Regions from separate parts of the Streptomyces sp. NPDC014727 genome, predicted to be linked through region 3. Evidence: riboswitches for the same ligand, from Rfam matches in the RefSeq annotation. Region 3 holds a riboswitch; each other region holds the start of a gene.

Region 1 (2,255 bases), on a different contig from region 3:
GCCGTTGATCGCGGTGATCGTGCCGGTGCCCGACGAGGGGGTCACGCTCGTGACGCAGCCCGCCGGAGAGGCTCCGCTCGTCGCGGCGGCCAGTACGTCCCCGAGGGTCGTGGTCGTCCCGGTCGGGATGAAGGGCACCGAGCACACCTTCAGGTTGCCGGTGCCGTCGTCGACGGTCAGCGCGAGCTTGGTGGAGGTGCCCGCGGTGAAGGTGGGCTGGGCGACCCACTGCGGGGCGCCCGGAGTGACCGGGGTCGGCGGGGCGGCCGTGAAACCGCCGCCGACGACCGCGCGAAGTGCGTCGATCGAGGAGTAGGGGGAGGGCGCGGTGTCGGACGGCTTGTACTTGAAGCCGCCCGCCGGGTTGAACTGGTTCGCGATCAGGAAGTCGATCGGCGTCTTGCCGTTGACGGTGACGAAGTCGCCGGTCTGGGGGTTGATTCCGCAGGCGTTCAGGCCCGCCACGCCCCAGCCGTTGGAACTGGTGTTGACCCCGTAGAGGGAGTTGAACGCACCGGTGGTGGCGACCAGTTTGCCCTTGAGGAAGTTCTTGGCCCGGACGACGTCCGCGTCGGTATTGGGAACGCCCGAGACACAGAGGGCGGCCATCGCGGCGCCAGTCATGTCGACGTCGCTCGCGGAGTTGAGAGCCGTGGAGTCACCTTCGGCCTTGCTGTAGGTCCAGCCGCCGTCGACGTGCTGGTTGGCCCGGATACGGGTGACCATCGAGTCGGTCAGCGACTGCGGGATGCGGGCGCCGCCGGTCTGGGTCTTGGCGCCGCCGAGAGCGAGAGCCGCGAAGACGGTGCCGTTGAAGTTTCCGGACGGGCCGAAGTAGCCGGGCTCGGCGGTCTGCCAGTACGAGTAGATGTCGGCGACGAGGTTGCGGGAGGCGGAGACGCGGGCCGGGTCGATGCCGGCGGCGTACGCGTTCAGCGTGCCCCGCTCGTAGTCGGTGACCACGGGGGCAGCGGAGGGCCAGCCGGACGTGGACAGCAGGTTGCGATAGACGGTGCGGGCGTTCTTCGTGGTGTCGCCGCCCGGAGCGACATCGACGACAGCTGTGCCGGAAGCCGCGAAGGCGCTGAACGCCCACTCGTTGGACAAGCCGGAGCCGGTGTACGAACCATCCGCCGCCTGGAGCGACTTGAGATAGGAAACGCCGTTGGTCTTGGACGTGGCTATCTGCGCGGGACTGGAGGTCGCGAAGGCGGGCAGTACGGTGAGGGCGAGAGCGCCGAACGCCGCGGGCACCGCGAGTGCGAGACGACGGGAAGTACGAAGACGGGGCATGGCCTGCTCCTGGAATCGGCGGACGCCGGCCTCCAGTGCATGGCGGGCTCTCCGTGCAAGGGCACGGCCGGGCATGGTCGGGAGCCACCGTCCGGAACGCGTGGTACGGCTTCATGTACTGCTTCGCCATATGGGCATTCGGGCTCGGAAACGGCCCCCGCCGTCCCACACCGCTGCGCGTCAGCTCCGGCTTCGCACCGGATTCCCCCATCTGGCAGCCCAGGACGCTACCCGAGTGGTCAAGGGTCCGCCAGCCACTCGGACGGGGACGGACCCCGGGTGTCCGGGATTCGTCCGGTGAGGCACACACCATCTTGACGGCCCGACCAGATCCGTGTTGCACTCCGGCTGATAGACGCTCAGCACCAGGGGAAGCCGGTCGAATTCCGGCGCTGACCCGCAACCGTAGGCCCGGTTCGTCCCGGGTGAGCCGGAATGCCTGGAGCAGGTACAGAGACACGAGGAACGCCGTCGCGGACTACGGCGTGGTCGTCGCACCCTTCCCCATGGCACAGCAGCCGTGCGGGGGCGCATCGCCACGTACGCAGCCGCCCGGCAGAGACGAGGGGCCGCGTGGGGACCGAACAGCAGTCGAAACGGCGGACAAGCAGGAGACAGCAGCTGCTGTCTCTCTTGACCGCTTCCCTTCTGATGCTCGGTGCGGGAGTGGCGTTCTCCACTGCCCCGCCGGCGAGCGCCGACCCCGTCGAGCAGTGCACCGCCACGACCGGCGCCATCGTCGCAGTGGACTTCGGCCCCTTCGGCGGCCCGGTGGTACGCGGCTGCGACACCACCCCCACGACCGGCTACGAGTTGCTGCACGAGGGCGGGTTCGGCACCACCGGCACCGTCCACGACGGCGACGGATTCATCTGCCGGATAGGCAACGGTTCCTTCAACACCGGTACGGAGTACCCCACTCCGGACAAGGAGGACTGCGTCCTCACCCCGCAGGCCACCGC
Region 2 (2,255 bases), on a different contig from region 3:
GATCCAGTTGCGGGCGACCGGTCCCAGCATGGCGCCGTGCACCGCCTGTTCGTCCGGCGTCACGGCCCTGTCCGTCGCCCGCGATCTGCTGGTCACCGGGCAGTGCGACATCGCGATCGCCGGAGCCACCGAGTCGATCGTCTATCCGGCCGCCATGGCCGGGTTCGCCCGATCCGGAGCCGGGGCCCGGCGGGACGGCGACGCGGCCGGGCTGTGCCGGCCCTTCGCCGCCGACCGGGCCGGGCTGGTCATGGGCGAGGGCGCCGCCGTCATGGTGCTGGAGCGGGCGGACGACGCCCGTGCCCGGGGCACGGTGCCGCGGGCGCTGGTCGCGGGCACCGGGGCCACCACCGACGCCCACCATCCCATCAGCCCGCATCCGTCCGGCGCGGTGGCCCGGACGGCGGTGGAGATCGCGCTGCGCGACGCCGGCTGGACGGCGGGAGACGTCGAGCACGTCAACGCACACGGCACGGCCACCCCGGTCAACGACGCCACCGAGGCCGCCCTCATCGCCCGGGTCTACCCGCACCGGCCGCCCGTCACCGCCCCGAAGGGCGTCCTGGGGCACTGCATGGGGGCGGCCGGAGCGATCGAGGCCGGACTGACCGTCCTGACGCTGCAACGCGGAATCGTGCCGCCGATCGCCAATCTGGACGCCCCGGCGCCCGAGTTCGACATCAACTGCGTCACCAAGTCTCCCCTGCGGCAGCCCATCCGGCGTGCCGTCAGCCACTCCTTCGGATTCGGCGGACACAACGCCGTGATCGCTCTTCAGGGCCCGTAGGCGCCAGGCAGGTGGTGCGACGGGAAACGGCCCGGCGTACCACCGGCCACACCGCCCGTGAGCTGCGCAGAGGCCCGTGATAGCTTGCCGGAGCCAGTCGAACTCCACGAAGGGGTCAGGGAATCCGGTGAGAATCCGGAACTGACGCGCAGCGGTGAGGGGGACGGGCGGGGCCACGGCCACTGGGAACACCCTCGGGTGTCCTGGGAAGGCGTCCCGTCCGCAGGAACCCGAGTCCGAAGACCTGCTGGCACCTGCGATCCGGTACCGGGCGCAGGACGCCGTACAACGGGCTCCGCGTATGGGCCCAGAGACGCAGAGGGACTCCGTGCCGTCCATATCCAGCCCTGTCCGCACCATGGCCGCTTTCTCGGCGGGACTCGTCCTGCTGACCGCCTGCGGGGGCGGAACAACCAATTCTGCCGCGAAGCCCGGCTCCACCGACGGATACCCGGTGACGCTGAGGAACTGCGGACGCACCGTCACCGTCGAATCCGCACCGCACCGCGCCGTGTCGGTCGACCAGGGATCGACGGAGATCCTGCTCTCCCTCGGCCTCGCCGACCGGCTGGCCGCCACCGCGACCTGGACCGACCCGGTGATGAAGGGGCTGGAGAAGGTCAATGCCGGCGTCCCGAGGATCGCGGACAACCGGCCGTCGTCGGAGAAGGTCCTCGACCAGGAACCCGACTTCATCAGCGCGTCGTTCGAGTCGACGCTCGCCAAGGGCGGTGTCGCCCCGCGCGAACAGTTCGAGGAACTCGGGGTCCCCACCTATGTCTCGCCCGCCGACTGCACCGGCAAGGACAACAGCGGCAGCGGGGACGGCGCCCGTACCGAGCCACTGGCCATGGACAGCGTCTACGACGAGGTGCGCGAACTGGCCCGGGTGTTCGGCGTGGCCGGCCGCGGCGACAAGCTCGTGGCGCAACTGCGGGCCCGGGTGAAGAAGGCGGCCGAGGGCGTCGACGCCTCCGACGCCACCATCCTCTACTGGTTCTCCGACTCCAAGGCCCCCTACCTGGCCGGCTGCTGCGGAGCACCCGGCATCATCACCAGGGAACTCGGCGCCAAGAACGTCTTCGACGACACCCACGACGAATGGCCCCAGATCAGCTGGGAGACCGTCGCCGACCGCGACCCCGACGTCCTCGTCATCGGCGACCTGACCCGTAAGGCACAGACCGCCGAGAGCGCCGCGAAGAAGATCGAATTCCTGGAGTCCAACCCCGTCACCAAGAACATGGACGCCGTCAGGCACCAGCGATACGTCCTGCTGAGCGGCCAGGCCATGAACCCGTCCATCCGGACGGTCGAGGGCGTGGAACGCGTCGCCGCCGGGCTGCGCGCCTTCGGACTCGCGGGATGACGGACACGGGACGCGCCGCGGCCCCGGACACGTCACGGACCTCCGCGGCAGGCGCGCGCGGCGCGACGGGGCCGCGGAAGCTGCGCGGCGGAGTCCTGT
Region 3 (2,255 bases):
CACGACCGTGGAGAGGAGCGTTTCCTGCCGGCCCCCGTGGTAGCCGCGGGCGCTCATCTCGCCGACCGGCCGGCCCATCAGGACGACCTGGCTGGAACGGTCGCCGCCGGGCTTGAGCAGGACGGGGTTCATCAGCGCGGACGGCTCCACCCGCGCGGCCTGGGCCTGCATGGCCTGGGCGCGCCCGATCTCGGCGCCCTCGCGGGTGACGAACGAGTTCAGCGACATGTTCTGCGCCTTGAACGGCGCCACCTTCACGCCCTGGCGCACCAGCCAGCGGCAGATGCCTGCCGTGACGACGCTCTTGCCCGCGTCCGAGGTGGTTCCGGCGACCAGCAGTCCGCCGCTCATGTATGTCTCCGTCCTGCGATCCGAGTCCCTGCCGCAGCAGTTGCCGCGGTTCGGCGCCCCGCGATGCGTCGTGCGGCGAGGCCCGCGCCCAGCCGTCCCGCCACGCACACGCCCAGGGCGAGCGCGCTCACCCGGCGCGACAGCCGCACCGCGTGTTCGATGTCCTCGGTCTCCACCGCCCGGCCCTGTGCCCCGTTGAGGACGGGACGGTGCTCGACTCTCCCGCCGTACGCGAGGGTCCCGCCGAGCCGCACGCCGAGCGCGCCCGCGAACGCGGCCTCCACCGGGCCCGCGTTGGGGCTCGGGTGCTCGGCCGCGTCGGCCCGCCAGGCCCGTACCGCGCCACGTGGCCGCCCCCCGGCGGCCGCGGCGAGCAGGGCTGTGAGCCGGGCACCGGGCCAGCCCGCGACGTCGTCGAGGCGGGCGGAGGCCCAGCCGTAGCGCCGGTGGCGGGGGGACTTGTGGCCGACCATGGCGTCGAGGGTGTTGACGGCCCGGAAACCGACGAGCCCCGGCACCCCGCCCAGCGCGCCCCACACCAGGGCGCCGACCACCGCGTCCGAGGTGTTCTCGGCCACGGACTCCACCACGGCGCGGGCGATCTGCGGTCCGTCGAGGGAGTGCGGGTCGCGTCCGCACAGATGCGGCAGCCGCTCGCGGGCCGACTCGATGTCACCGGCCGCCAGGGCGTCGCCGATCGTCCGGGCCTCACGCCCCAGGGACGTACCGCCGACGACGGACCAGGTGGCGGCCGCGGTCAGCACGACACGGGCGGCGGGACGGCCGCGCACGGCACGAGTGATCAGCGCGGCACCACCCACTGCGCCCCCGGCCAGGACAAGGGTGTGCAGCGCGCCCCACCCGCGGTGGTCGCGCCACAGACGGCGTTCGACGCCCGCCGCGGCCCGCCCGAAGACGGCGACCGGATGCCCCCTGCGGGGGTCACCGAGCAGCAGGTCGCCGATCAGACCGGCCGTGGCGCCGTACGCGAAAATGCGGTCGGCACGCACGGCTCAACCGGCCGACGCGCCTCGAAGGACCTTCGTACAGGCGGCTCTCGACGAGAGCGCCACAGCAGCGGACGCACGGCAGCCAGGCATGGCGATATGTCCTCACTCAGGGTCCGCGCCCTGGTTCGACGTGACCGGCGACGAGAGTCTCCTGGCTCCCGGATCCGCAGTTCCCCCGGCCTTCCAGCCCGCTCGCGCGCGCCGTGACTTCCGGTGTGGGGGACTGCTCCCCGGTGACAGTGGCGGGACCGCGCCGGATTCGCACCGGCTTCCTCTGCTGTCGCCGTAATTGGCTCCGGCAGTCCACCACGCTCCGCGAACGCCCGTCAACTTGCCGTTGACCTGCGACGGCGCAGTGTGCTGAGGCACACATCGGGCCGGGCACGCCGGAACGGGCCGGGCACACGAGGTGTGTCCGGCCCGTCGGGGAGTGCGCGGGGGAGGGCTCAGGCGACGATCAGATAGATCCCGTACGCGACCGCCGCCGCGCACAGCCCGAAGCAGATGTACGCGCCGGCGCGGGCCAGCAGCAGTGAGCCGCCGGAGCCGCCCTGCGCCGCCGGTTCGGGCTGCTTGGAGAGACCGACGATGCCCAGGGTGAAGAGACCCACCAGCGCGACGGTGACGACGAGGGAGACGCCGAAGACGGAGCCGAGGGCTGCCCAGTCGATGTTCATGCTGAATCCTTAGACGGCTGGCCTAGACGGTGGCGGGTCGCGCCGGGTCCTGGGGGGTTCCGGCCGGGGCCGGAATGGTGGTCTTGAGGTCCTGGGCCGTCGCCTGGGCCGCGGTGGGCGGCGGGCTGACGGCGGCGATGGCCGTGGTGATGACGCCCGCGGGCTCGGCCACGCCGTCCGCCGGCGCGACATCGCCGTGGCCGACCGGCTTGCGGCG

What was found. Region 3 has a riboswitch for cobalamin ahead of ACF1B9_RS03325 (cobalamin biosynthesis protein). Riboswitches for the same ligand answer to the same signal wherever they lie in the genome.
Region 1: linked by a shared signal. The riboswitch ahead of ACF1B9_RS37130 (hypothetical protein) and the one ahead of ACF1B9_RS03325 (cobalamin biosynthesis protein) in region 3 are both predicted to bind cobalamin.
Region 2: linked by a shared signal. The riboswitch ahead of ACF1B9_RS07125 (ABC transporter substrate-binding protein) and the one ahead of ACF1B9_RS03325 (cobalamin biosynthesis protein) in region 3 are both predicted to bind cobalamin.

Annotation. Positions count from the first base shown of each region.
Region 1 covers NZ_JBIBYR010000053.1:4,385-6,639, forward strand. Annotated here, with positions in the region: gene ACF1B9_RS37130 (hypothetical protein) at 1-1,293, opposite strand, end outside; cobalamin riboswitch at 1,405-1,543, opposite strand; cobalamin riboswitch at 1,617-1,755, shown strand; gene ACF1B9_RS37135 (prenyltransferase/squalene oxidase repeat-containing protein) at 1,867-2,255, shown strand, end outside.
Region 2 covers NZ_JBIBYR010000003.1:235,760-238,014, reverse strand. Annotated here, with positions in the region: gene ACF1B9_RS07130 (beta-ketoacyl-[acyl-carrier-protein] synthase family protein) at 1-787, shown strand, start outside; cobalamin riboswitch at 865-1,054, shown strand; gene ACF1B9_RS07125 (ABC transporter substrate-binding protein) at 1,146-2,156, shown strand; gene ACF1B9_RS07120 (FecCD family ABC transporter permease) at 2,153-2,255, shown strand, end outside.
Region 3 covers NZ_JBIBYR010000001.1:725,005-727,259, forward strand. Annotated here, with positions in the region: gene ACF1B9_RS03320 (cobyric acid synthase) at 1-351, opposite strand, end outside; gene ACF1B9_RS03325 (cobalamin biosynthesis protein) at 348-1,361, opposite strand; cobalamin riboswitch at 1,506-1,637, opposite strand; gene ACF1B9_RS03330 (hypothetical protein) at 1,808-2,038, opposite strand; gene ACF1B9_RS03335 (anion permease) at 2,061-2,255, opposite strand, start outside.